DNA from 3 places in the Pediococcus sp. M21F004 genome. Region 2 is predicted to be linked to each of the others. Evidence: predicted binding sites of a transcription regulator. Region 2 holds the regulator's gene; each other region holds the start of a gene.
The links. Region 2 encodes HrcA, which represses chaperone genes, less so after heat shock. Its sites were predicted from a motif close to TTAGCACTCNNNNNNNNNGAGTGCTAA; they were not measured.
Positions count from the first base shown of each region.

Region 1: a site for HrcA is predicted at 1,868-1,894, ahead of ACLHK8_RS04905 (Hsp20/alpha crystallin family protein). Genes of this name have one in related genera too.
Region 3: a site for HrcA is predicted at 1,957-1,983, ahead of clpP (ATP-dependent Clp endopeptidase proteolytic subunit ClpP). Genes of this name have one in related genera too.

Region 1 is NZ_CP177314.1:926,614-930,907, forward strand. Features, by position in the region: gene ACLHK8_RS04895 (DUF5067 domain-containing protein) at 1-18, shown strand, start outside; gene ACLHK8_RS04900 (aldo/keto reductase) at 215-1,159, opposite strand; gene ACLHK8_RS04905 (Hsp20/alpha crystallin family protein) at 1,350-1,778, opposite strand; gene ACLHK8_RS04910 (hypothetical protein) at 2,011-2,391, opposite strand; gene ACLHK8_RS04915 (HAD-IC family P-type ATPase) at 2,467-4,294, opposite strand, start outside.
Region 2 is NZ_CP177314.1:323,001-327,294, forward strand. Features, by position in the region: gene truB (tRNA pseudouridine(55) synthase TruB) at 1-337, shown strand, start outside; gene ribF (riboflavin biosynthesis protein RibF) at 348-1,295, shown strand; gene hrcA (heat-inducible transcriptional repressor HrcA) at 1,393-2,442, shown strand; gene grpE (nucleotide exchange factor GrpE) at 2,457-3,053, shown strand; gene dnaK (molecular chaperone DnaK) at 3,080-4,294, shown strand, end outside.
Region 3 is NZ_CP177314.1:1,904,030-1,908,323, reverse strand. Features, by position in the region: gene ACLHK8_RS09480 (sugar-binding transcriptional regulator) at 1-70, opposite strand, end outside; gene rpoN (RNA polymerase factor sigma-54) at 272-1,606, opposite strand; tRNA gene ACLHK8_RS09470 (tRNA-Arg) at 1,673-1,744, shown strand; gene clpP (ATP-dependent Clp endopeptidase proteolytic subunit ClpP) at 2,182-2,778, shown strand; gene whiA (DNA-binding protein WhiA) at 2,845-3,774, opposite strand; gene ACLHK8_RS09455 (gluconeogenesis factor YvcK family protein) at 3,835-4,294, opposite strand, start outside.

The DNA of each region.
Region 1 (4,294 bases), 600 kb from region 2:
CAATACAGTACTGATTAATTAGATTTTTAGAAGAATTCTGACTCAAACAATTGAAATTTGAGCTAGGATTCTTTTTTGGTCCATTATCTACTAAGATTTCTTAGGCCGGTTAAAAACAACAAAAGGTTCATAATAACCACGACTACTGCGGGAGTTTTCTCGCATACGTCGCACTTATTATGAACCTTTTTCGCGTTATTTTTACCCACTGGATTTAAGGCATATCATTTCCAGCTGCGTAGTAAATGTCGTACCACTCTTGGCCTGTCATTTCTACATCACTACCTGCCAATGATTCCTTAATATTTTGTGGATTCATTGAGCCCACTAATACTTGGAATTTAGCCGGATGACGCAAAATCCATGCTGTAGCAATAGCATTTTTTGTGACCCCATACTGATCAGCCAATTCTTGCATTTTTTTATTTAATTCAGGGAATTTAGGATTGTCAATAAATGGCCCATTGAAATTTCCCCATTGATATGGTGACCAAGCTTGGATCACGATATCATGAATTCGAGAATATTCGAGGAATTGCCCGTCATGATCAACACTATGGTCATCTTGCATGTTTGTATGCATCCCAAAATCAATCATGTTGCTGTGCATAATTCCAAACTGTAATTGATTAAACATCAGCTTTTGTGAAACTGCGCCTTGCAACATTTCAAATTGCATTGGATTGAAATTAGAAACACCAAAATGACGCACTTTACCAGCTGTTTGCAATTCATCAAAAGCTTCTGCAATCTCATTTGGTTCCATCAATGGGTCTGGACGATGAAGTAAAACGGAATCCAAATAATCCAGATTTAAGCTCTGCAACTCATGATTCACGGCATCAATAATATGTTGTTTAGAGAAATCGTAACGGTTTCCATAAGGCTTGCCTGAACCGTCATCATTGCCATTACGAATCCCAACCTTGGATTGAATCCATAAGTCATCACGATCTACGGATGATTTAGCTAAAGCATCACGGAAAACGAGATCTGATTTACCGCCTCCATAAATGTCCGCAGTATCAATAAAGTTTACACCGTTATCAACGGCTGTCTCAATTACTTTTTTTGCAGCGTCTGTATCCAACGCGTCCATTCGCATAATTCCTAAGGCTACGTTAGAAACCTTTTTGCCACCAATTGTAATTTGTTTCAAAATTATCACTCCTAAAATTATAGATTTAAGAAACTATCCAAGTTCCAGCTTAACACCTTTTTAGGCGAAACAAAATTAATTTGATATCGGTTACATAAAGAATTCAATTTATAAGCAGTTTTTGGCCCCATGATTACGCAAAAAAGCTGCGACAGTGTAGTCACAGCTTTTTAAAGAGTACCATTCAATTTTAGTTAATTTGAATTTGTTTGCCAGCTTCTAACTTTTCTTCACTCTTTGGCAATATTACTTTTAAAACGCCACCGTCATATGAAGCACTGATCTTTTCACGATCGATGTCTGGTAAATAAAATTGACGTGAAGTGTTACTGAAACTCCGTTCTTGACGAATCAAATTACCTTTTTCGTCTTTCTTTTCCTTTTCAACGTTATGCTTGCCTTCAATAGTCAACGTATCGTTGTCATAATTCAAAGAGATATTTTCCTTCTTGAAACCAGGTAGTTCTGCGGAAACTTCATAATTTTTATCGTTTTCACGGATGTCCGTCTTCATTGAGCTACCTTGAGTCATCGATTTGAAGAAATTCTTCCCAAAATTATCGAAAAAATCAAGTGGTGCAAAATCATCAAAATCTCTGTTTCTTAACTCGTTAGCCATAATTCAAGACTCCCTTTTAATATTATTTTTTGTACCTCATTTCTTGGTACATTTATATAGTATGACCTTTTAGAAACGAATGCAAGAATTTAGCACTCTTTATGTAAGAGTGCTAAATGTGTGTCTTAAAAAGCCGGTATCATAGGATTAACAATTCATTAATTTTAACAATAAAAAAGTTTCTAAACTAGCTTAACGCAGTTTAGAAACTTTTAATTTAGTCCGCTATTGTTTAATAAGTAACTACTTTATGTGTTTCATTAGGCTTATCTTGAACCTTTAAATCTGAAGCATCCCCTAAAATATGCAATGCTTTTTCTCTTGTTTCAACTTGGTCCATGTCGAAGATAATTGATTCAATGGCACCACCGATAAAGTCAAAACGTTCAAAGAAAATGTATGGATCTTCGTTATCACGATGATGAAATTCATCTTCAATTTGTTCGTAAAATCCTTCGCTCCACAGCCGATCTTTTAAATCGGGAAAATCATTTCTAGTAACGAAACCTTTTTCTGCGATCATGTCAGCTGCTTGCTTAACATCTTCTTTATCGAAGTCGATTTTTGCAATCCGTTCTTTATCTGTTTCAACTTTAACTGCTTCTTTTGCCATTTTCGAAATCTCCCTAATCATATTTTTACGACTTCATCCTAGCACCACTTTTTAAAATGGTAAAATGAAACCCCTTTATTTTTGATTACGAGACGTCGCTAAATGCAGTCGATGGCGGAGATCAAACAGTTTATCAAGCTCAGTAACAATTAAAACAACAATTCCGGCCACAATTGGCAATAACCAAAGGGGGGCGCTTAACCCAGCAGTGCTAAAGATACTCTGCATAAATGGTAAATAGGTAATTCCGGCTTGCAATACCAGGAGAATCCCGATGATGACAAAGGCCATCTTATTACGTAAAACATCTTTTGAAATTGCTGGCTTGGGCGTCCGAATGTTAAAGAGATAAAAGATTTTTCCGAATACAATTACGTTTAAGGTAACGGTACTTGCAACGGTCGAACTAACCCCTTGCATCGTTAACCAGTTGAAAGCTCCAATTCCCAGAGCAGCAATCAAAATTGCCACATAGATAATTTGCCAAACATCTTTTCTATTTAAGAAAGACTGATTACTCTTTCGTGGCATCCGCTTCATGATACCTTCCTCAGCTGGTTCAAATAAGAACGCGAACTGAATTGTGACTGCGGAAACCATGTTAATCCATAATAACTGGGTTGGCACCAAAGGTAATTCTTGTTGGAACATAATCGATATCAACACAATCAAACCTTCAGCAAAACTAGTGGGTAATAAGAACCGAATCGTTTTTTTGATATTATCGTAAACGTGACGTCCCTCTTTAATTGCGGTCGTCAACGTTGCAAAGTTATCATCTGCTAAAACCATATCGGCAGCTTCTTTCGCAACATCGGTTCCTTTGATCCCCATCGCAATTCCAATATCAGCTTTTTTCAAGGCTGGCGCATCATTAACACCGTCACCCGTCATGGCAGTGACAAGCCCATTAGCTTGGTATGCTTCCACAATTCGCAACTTGTTCATCGGCGTTGTCCGCGCAAACACATTGTAATCCTGGATAACTTCTTTTAGTTTTTCATCTGAAAGCTCATCAATTTGCGCACCTGTGATGGCCGAAACATTTTCATCTAAACCAAGCTTTGCAGCAATCGCAGACGCCGTTTCAGGGTGATCACCAGTAATCATTTTAACTTTAATTCCGGCTTCACGCATTTGCTTCAATGCCACGATGGTTTCTTCTCTAGGGGGATCAATAATCCCAGTAATTCCTAGAAAATGAACTCCTTCTGCCATAACTTCTGGGGTAAGGTTATGGACATCACGCGAAACTTCACGATAACCCAAGGCCACCACTCGTTCACCGTCTCTTGCCAACTGAGATACCCGGTTTGTCCAGTCTGGAATATCAAAGCTACTATCTGCTTGTTTGGCCATTGTAAAGATCTTATCTGGAGACCCTTTCACCAAAATAACGCGTTGTCCGTCTGAATCCTCATCCAGTTTAGCAATATAACGATATTCTGAATCAAATGGAATTTTGTCCAATTCAACTAAGTCAGGCTCAGTTTCTTTAAACACCTTATGATACAGTGCTAAAAATGCGCCATCAGTAGGTTCTCCGTTGATTTCCCACTTATCATCATTTTTAATCAGGCGTGTGTCATTAGCTTCGTGTCCAGCAACCATCAACCGGTCTAAATCTTCATCTTGACCGACAGCGACCGGTTGGCCATTTTTAGTAATATGCCCAGTTGGTGTATAACCCGTTCCGGTTACCGCATACTTACCATTTTTGGTAATCAGCGTATCAATTGTCATTTCATTTTTTGTTAAGGTTCCCGTTTTATCAGTATTAATCACATCAACTGACCCAAGGGTTTCTACAGCCGGCAAAGTTTTGACGATCGCATTTTGTTTCGTCATTTTTTGCACACCCATGGCCAAAACCACTGAGGTACTAGCTGGCAAGCCTTCTGGA
Region 2 (4,294 bases):
CGTTATGTCTCAATTAACGAGAACTCAAAGTGGGGGTTTTCAAATTGAAGATACGATTACTTTCTCAAAACTAGAAGAAGCGGTTGAAAATGGAACTATTGAAACTTTGTTAACACCGCTAGATCATGCTTTGGAAAAATATCCCCACTTTGCATTAAATGAAGACTTATGGACCAGAGTTCAAAATGGGGCAGTTTTAAAACGTAGCAATTTTGATCAACCAAAAGATGCGGAACCAGTGCTTGTCTTAACGCATGCAGATCGAGTTCAGGCTTTATATCAATATGATCAAGAAAGGGCAGCATATCGGCCATTAACTATGCTGCTAACGGAATAGGAGAATTTGTATGAAAATCATTTATTTACATCATCCGTATGACGTTAACCAAATTACGGATGATAAAGTCGTTATGGCAATGGGATTTTTCGGTGGTGTGCATCTAGGACATCAAGCTGTATTGAAACAGGCTCGAAAAGTAGCTGATCAACGGAAGTTACCTCTTGCAGCTATGACGTTTGATCACCACCCGTCTGTTGTGTTTCCAAAGCCAGAGTTAGACGGCACACTGTATTTAAGCTCGGTTAAGCGAAAGGCCGAATTAATGCAGAAATTTGGGGTAGATTTACTATATGTGGTGAGTTTTACATCTAAGCTGGCCAATTTGACCCCTCAGGATTTTGTCGACCAGTATATGGTTGACCTTTGCGCTCAGGTGATTGTGGCCGGCTTTGATTATACTTATGGCCCCCGCAAAATTGCCGATATGGCGCATTTATCAACGTATGCTAAAAACAGATTTGAAATTGTGACTGTTCCAGAATTTCTCTTAGACGGTGAAAAAGTGAGCTCAACGCGAATCAGAACAGATTTAAAACAAGGTGATGTAGATCACGCCAACCTATTTCTTGGGTACATCTACCAAACTAGTGGCTTAGTGGTTCATGGCGAAGCTCGTGGTCGCACATTAGGGTTTCCAACTGCTAATATCTTATCCGATCCTAAAGCTAGGATTCCTGGGATCGGGATTTACGCCGTCCGAATCAAAATCGGATCTAAATGGTATTTAGGCATGGCATCGGTTGGGCGCAACGTTACTTTTGGTGAACATCGTCCAATCACGTTAGAAATTAATATTTTTGATTTTGACCAGGAGATTTATGGAGAAATGGTTCGGGTTGATTGGTATCACTATGTTCGTGGTGAAATTAAATTTGACGGTGCAGAGGGATTAATCGATCAATTAAAGGCAGACGAAAAGAATATTCGGCAGTATTTTGCGAATTTGACTATATAATGCAAAAAAATGTTTGACTATTGTTGACTTTTAGAAAAACATTTGGTATCTTTAATAGTGTCTTAGCACTCCAATGTGCTAAGTGCTAAAAGAGGTGATGGTTTTGCTGACAGATAGAGAGTTACTGATTTTAAAAGCAATCGTTCAAATATACACGGACGATGGGCAACCGGTTGGCTCAAAAGCATTGGTTAGTCAATTACCGATCCACGTTAGTTCGGCAACGATTCGAAACGAAATGGCAACATTAGAAGAAAAAGGTTTGCTTAAAAAGACACATTCTTCTTCTGGACGGGTGCCTTCAATTAAGGGGTACCGTTATTATGTGGATCATTTGTTGAAGCCTGATAAGGTTCAATCAAGTGATTTACGTCGCATTCGTTCTTCATTCAATCAACAGTTTCAAGAGATTGATGATATCGTAGCTGAATCTGCAGATATGCTTTCTAAATTGACTAGTTATACTGCTTTCACAGTGAAACCGGAGCTTAAGGATGCTAAGCTTGAAGGCTTTCGATTAGTTCCGCTTGGGAATCATCGGGTGATGGCGATCTTGGTTACTGATAATGGTGATGTTCAAAATCGCACGTTTAAGGTTCCTAGCAGCGTTAACCCAGAGGCGTTAGAATCCGTAATTCGAATTATTAATGATCAGCTAGTGGGATTAACATTAGGTGAGGTATTCAAACGACTGGAAACAGATATTCCGATGCAAATCGGAAAATATATAGAAACTCCAGATGGATTCTTAGATATCTTTGAAGATGTTTTGAAGAAATCGGCTACAGAACGTTTCTTTGTTGGTGGCCGTTTGAACCTTTTAGATTTTTCAAAGCAGCCTGATGTAAGTTCGCTTCGGTCGTTATATTCATTGATGGGACGGTCAACAGATCTCGCTGATGTATTAGGCGGATCACTTGATCAGAATATCCAGGTTCAAATTGGCAATGAAATTACCAATAATTTGTTGAAAAATTATAGTCTGATTACAGCCACGTATGACGTTGATCAGCATGGTAAGGGTGTCATTGCGATCTTAGGCCCGACTAGTATGCCATATTCTAGAATGATTGGATTGGTTGGTGCGTTTCGAACAGAATTAGCGCAGCGATTAATAGATTATTACCACGATATTGATGATATTTGAGAGGTGTGAATGTAGTGTCTGAAGATAAAAAAGTTGAAGAAATTGAAAAAACGGCAGAGGAGACGAACGAAAAGTCTAAACCAGCCAAAGAAACAACAACTAAATCAGAAAAAAAAGCTAAAAAGCATGGCAAGTCAAATAAACAAATTGAAGAGTTACAAACGCAGATTAGTGAATTAACTGGTAAGGTTGATGCTATAACTGATCAATATATTCGTGCTAAGGCTGAAATTGCTAATATTCAAAAGCGCAACGAAAAAGAGCAGGCTAACCTAGTTAAATATGATGGTCAACATTTAGCCAAAGATATTCTTCCGGTTATTGATAACTTGGAACGAGCTTTATCCATTGAGGTTTCAGATGAGAGCGGTGTTCAGCTCAAAAAGGGAATCCAGATGGTGTATGATCATATGAGTAAGGCGCTTAAAGACAATAACGTGACTGAGATTGAGGCTGAGGGCCAATCCTTTGATCCTCAAATTCATCAAGCAGTCCAAACAGTGCCTGTTGAAGATGGTAAAGAAGCAGACCAGATTGTTAGTGTTTTACAAAAAGGTTATATGTTAAAAGACCGTGTTTTACGACCAGCAATGGTTGTCGTGGCACAATAAAAAATATATAAAGAGGGATAATAAAAATGGCAAGCAATAAAATTATTGGAATTGATTTAGGAACCACAAATTCTGCAGTTGCAGTGCTCGAAGGCGACAAGCCAAAGATTATTACAAACCCAGAAGGTAACCGTACTACACCTTCAGTGGTTGCATTTAAGAATGGTGAAACACAAGTTGGGGAAGTTGCAAAACGACAAGCAATTACAAATCCTGATACAATTGTTTCCATCAAACGTCATATTGGCGAAAGTGGCTACACCGTTTCAGCAAACGGTAAATCATACACACCTCAAGAAATTTCAGCAATGATTCTTGAATATTTAAAACATTATGCAGAAGACTATCTTGGTGACACAGTTGAAAAAGCTGTTATTACCGTTCCTGCATACTTTGACGATTCTCAACGTCAAGCTACTAAAGATGCTGGTAAGATTGCTGGATTAGATGTTGAACGAATTATTAACGAACCAACAGCTTCCGCGTTAGCTTATGGCCTAGACAAACAAGATAAAGATGAAAAAGTCTTAGTTTATGATCTTGGTGGAGGAACTTTTGATGTTTCGATTCTTGAATTAGGCGATGGTGTTTTCCAAGTTCTTTCTACTAATGGTGATACTCATCTTGGTGGTGATGATTTTGACCAAAAGATCATCGATTGGCTTGTTGCTGAGTTCAAGAAGGACAATGGTGTTGACCTTTCTCAAGATAAGATGGCCTTACAACGTTTGAAGGATGCAGCTGAAAAAGCTAAGAAAGATCTTTCTGGCGTAAATGAAGCTCAAATTAGCTTACCATTTATCTCTGCTGGGGCTAATGGTCCTTTACATTTGGAAAAGACCTTAACACGTGCACAATTTGATCAAATGACATCAGACCTTGTTGCACGCACTAAGACACCTGTAGATAATGCGTTACGTGATGCTGGCCTTTCAACCAGTGAAATTGATGAGGTTATCCTTAATGGTGGGTCAACTCGAATCCCTGCAGTTCAAGAAGCTGTTAAGAATTGGACAGGCAAAGAACCTAACCATTCAATTAACCCTGATGAAGCTGTTGCCATTGGTGCTGCAGTCCAAGGTGGTGTTTTGACTGGTGATGTTAAAGACGTCGTTTTGCTTGATGTCACACCACTTTCATTAGGAATTGAAACAATGGGTGGGGTCTTCACTAAGTTGATTGACCGCAATACAACCATTCCAACAAGTAAATCACAAGTATTCTCCACTGCTGCTGATAGT
Region 3 (4,294 bases), 510 kb from region 2:
AGAAACGTTTTAAAAAAACGTCTATCATGTCTGGTGCGATTGCTTCTAGCCATTTTAGCTCATTTTGCATGATCTCTCTGCTCCCAATTGGGACGTAAGTCGTCCATATGTGTCATTGAACGACCCGACAAATTCAAAATAATTGGCATACACCTAATCAAGTTATTTTTCGGTTGTATACCACTCACTTACATATTGAATTATATCAGGAGCCGCTCTTCATTGCAACTCAAACCCCTATGCAATCTTAAACGTTTTCTTAACCAACCCTCTAATCTGCTTCATACCGCTTTCGTGCCGATGATGACGGAATATTCAAACTTTCTCGATATTTTGCAACTGTCCGTCTAGAAACCTCAATCTTACGTTCTGCCAATTGTTTAACAATTTTTGCATCAGATAATGGTTTACGCTTATCCTCTTCATGAATAAACTTCTGCAATAACTGCTTCACTGTATCAACCGATAAGCCTTCTGGTGATGCATCTGTCTTAGCCACAGCGCTACTAAAAAATGATTTAAGTTCAAAAGTACCAAAGCGCGTTTGTAAATACTTGCCATTGACTGCCCGACTAATTGTGGATTCATGTAAACCCAATTTCAAGGCCACATCTTGTAACAGCAGCGGCCTCAATTCTTTGGTCTTTTCAAGGAAGAAAGCCTGTTGATGTTCAACTAAAACTCTTCCAACCCGTAAAATTGTGTTTTCTCTTTGTTGTAAGCTTCGAGAAATCCAATCGTACTCTTTCTTTTTCCCTTTGACATAGTCCGTTACTTCACTATCTTTTCGTTGTAACATCTTTTGAAAATAACGTTGTTGGAAATGCACGGCAGGTTTAGCCGATCGCGACATTCGAATACTAAGTTCTCCCTCCTCATTTTCCACAATCAAATCTGGAAAAATATATTGAGGACCCTCGTCATTAAAACGAGCGCCTGGCTTCGGGGTTAAGGTCCGGATATAATCAAAAATTTCTTGAATCTCTGCCAAAGTCATTTCTTGCTGCTTAGCAATTAAGGCCCATTTTTTATTTGCTAACTCCTCAAAATTTTCCTTTAAAAGCGTGATCGCATTTTTTGGTGCCCAATCATCGCTCTCAGCCTGAAGTAAAAGACTCTCTTGCAAATTTCTCGCCCCAACGCCCGGCGGATCCAGTTGCTGAATTAACGTTACAGCATCCACCATATCAACCTTGTTACTCCCGGTTTTTTCCATCGCGTCTTCAAGTGAAATGTCCAAGTAGCCATCTTGATCAATATACTCAAGTAAAAATAAAACTAAATTCCGTAAGGGAGTATCTCGCAGTGTGAGATGAATCTGATCAAGTAAATATTCAAACAAGGATTGATGACTGTCATTTGGAATTTGATTCATATAATTTTCATCAACTGATTGTGAAGATGATCTGGACTGCGAACTAATTGGTAGATCTTCTCGACTAGTTGACACATTAATTAATGGATTTTCCAACGCCTTTTGGTTCAAAAAATTTTGTAATTCTTCAACATTATATTGTAGAACTTGAATCGATTGCTGCAACGTCTGGGTCATTGCTAACCGTTGAGCTTGTTTTTGATGTTGATGTAGGCCCTGTTGAATAGCCAAGTAGATCACCTCTTTTTAAATAGCTTGTTTTTTTAAAGTGAATACAGTAAAATTAAAAGGTAGTTTGCGCCGTTAGTGTAGTGGATCGCACGTGAGATTCCGGTTCTTGAGACGCGGGTTCGACTCCCGCATGGCGCATTTTTTTGTACCCAAAATTATTTTAGCCTTTTCAAAAATGTTGTTTCGTCACTGTTGAAAGGGTGTTCATAGTCTTCTAATTATTAAACACTAGTTATTAGATGTCAAACAAAATCATTTAAAAACAATAGTTGCCCACATTTTACAAAATAAAGATAAACCTTATTTAGAGCTGATTATCTTCAGCTCTTTTTTAGAACAAATCACTACCTTTACCATCCACCACACAAAAGTGAAAAAGATTAGAAACATGTTCTCAGGCCTTGTATCATGCCACTGTGATGCTTGATGGAAGCTAGTATTAAGGGGATTAATCAAAAAAAGATTCAAAGCGAGTAAAATTGTTTGACCTTTTTTGACCTTGGCGTTAAGCTATTACTATATTAGTGATGAACTAATAAAATAAAAAATTAAATTTAAAGGGAGGCTACTAAGTTATGAACTTAGTTCCAACAGTTATTGAACAATCATCACGTGGCGAACGTGCTTATGATATCTATTCCCGTTTGTTGAAGGATCGAATCATTATGCTTTCCGGTGCTATCGATGATGACGTTGCTAACTCAATTATTGCCCAGCTTTTGTTTCTTGATGCCCAAGACTCTGAGAAAGATATTTACCTATATATCAACTCTCCCGGTGGTGTTGTAACTGCCGGCCTTGCAATTTACGATACAATGAACTTCATCAAATCTGATGTTCAAACAATCGTAATGGGGATGGCTGCATCTATGGCTAGTGTATTGGCATCGTCTGGTACAAAGGGCAAGCGTTTTGCTTTACCTCATTCAGAAGTGTTGATTCATCAGCCATCTGGTGGTGCTCAAGGACAACAAACTGAAATTGAAATTGTCGCAGAAGAAATTCTAAAGACACGTAAACAATTGAACCAAATCTTGGCTGACAATTCTGGTCAACCATTGAAAGTTATTAATCGTGATACCGAGCGTGATCATTACTTTACAGCTCAAGAAGCTGTTGATTACGGCTTGATTGACGGAATTATGGCCAATAACGAAGATTTAAAGAAGTAACATTTCAGATATTCAAAAAAAGACACTGAGTTTTTATAACTCGGTGTCTTTTTTTGTTTACAGACTCTACGCACGTAATTTATCTGCATATTCATTTAATTTTCGTAGTCGATGGTTAATCCCCGATTTTGAAATTGCACCACTTGGAATCAACTCGCCCAATTCCTTTAAACTGACTTCTTGATTATCCAATCTAACTCGCGCAACCTCTTGAAGTTTTGGTGGTAATTTATTAATTCCTACCATTTCATCAATATATTTAATGTTATTGATTTGTTTACTCGAAGCGTTAGCAACTTTCGTCAAATTAGCATTTTCGCAATTTACAAGCCGATTAACAGAATTGCGCATATCACGAAGAATCCGAACGTCCTCAAATTTCAGCATCGAATTGGTTGCTCCAATTAAAGATAGGAAGTCCGCAATTCGTTCCGCTTCCTTCAAATAGACAATATATCCGCTACGTCGCTCAGTCGAACGCGCATTTAAATGATATCGATTCATCCATTCAGTCAACATTGCGTTGTGTGTTTCATATAAAGAATAAATTTCCAAGTGATATCGACTTGTTTCAGGATTATTAACTGATCCTCCAGCCAAAAATGCACCTCTTAAATAAGAACGGATTTCACCCTCAGTTGTCAGTAAATCATCAGGCACTTTCTCATTAATCTGAAAACCATTCGTTAAAATAGATAAATCTTCCAGAATAGCTTGGGCATTTGTCATCAAACGGACAATATAAAGATTATTTTTCTTGAGCTTCATTTTGCGACGAACAATTAATTCCCCTTCAACAGAGTAAAAATCCTTTAATAGTGTGTAAATTCGTCGCGCAATTGCGGGATTTTCGGTTTGCACACTTAACACTAACTGATGATGAACCAAATTAATTGAACCATTCATGCGAATAAGAGCCATCAATTCAGCTTTTGCATTTTCAGGATGGACTTCAATCCCAGTTAGCTCTTTTTTTACTTCACTTGCATACGACACGAAAATCCCTTCCTTCTAAATTATAATTTTTCTTGCTAACAATTCTTCAAAACACACTGTTTAGTCACAGGCTTTAGGATTTCCTGCCATATTAAACAATTCTTCGGCCACCCGATCACCATCATGAAAAGCTCCGTGGTCGCGCAAACTAAGAAAGTTATTGGAAACCACCCGACAGTTTTGAGCTCTTAAGCCTTTAAAATCGGATCCAACTTGAGTAGAATACTCGTCGTAACGATCATAATCCATGTAGTCATCAGGTACCTTAGCTGTATTTACGAGCACAGTATCGACGAAATTTTGTCCCAAGTGCTCATTCAACACCCGAACATGATCGGAGTCCGTGAAGTTATCCGTTTCGCCTTTTTGAGTCATAATGTTACAAATGTACACAACCTCTGCTGTGGTTTTTAAAACCGCATCCCCAATGTTTGAAATCATCAGATTAGGGAGAATGCTCGTGAATAAGCTTCCGGGTCCAAGCACGATTTCATCCGCATCTAAAATAGCGTCAATGGCC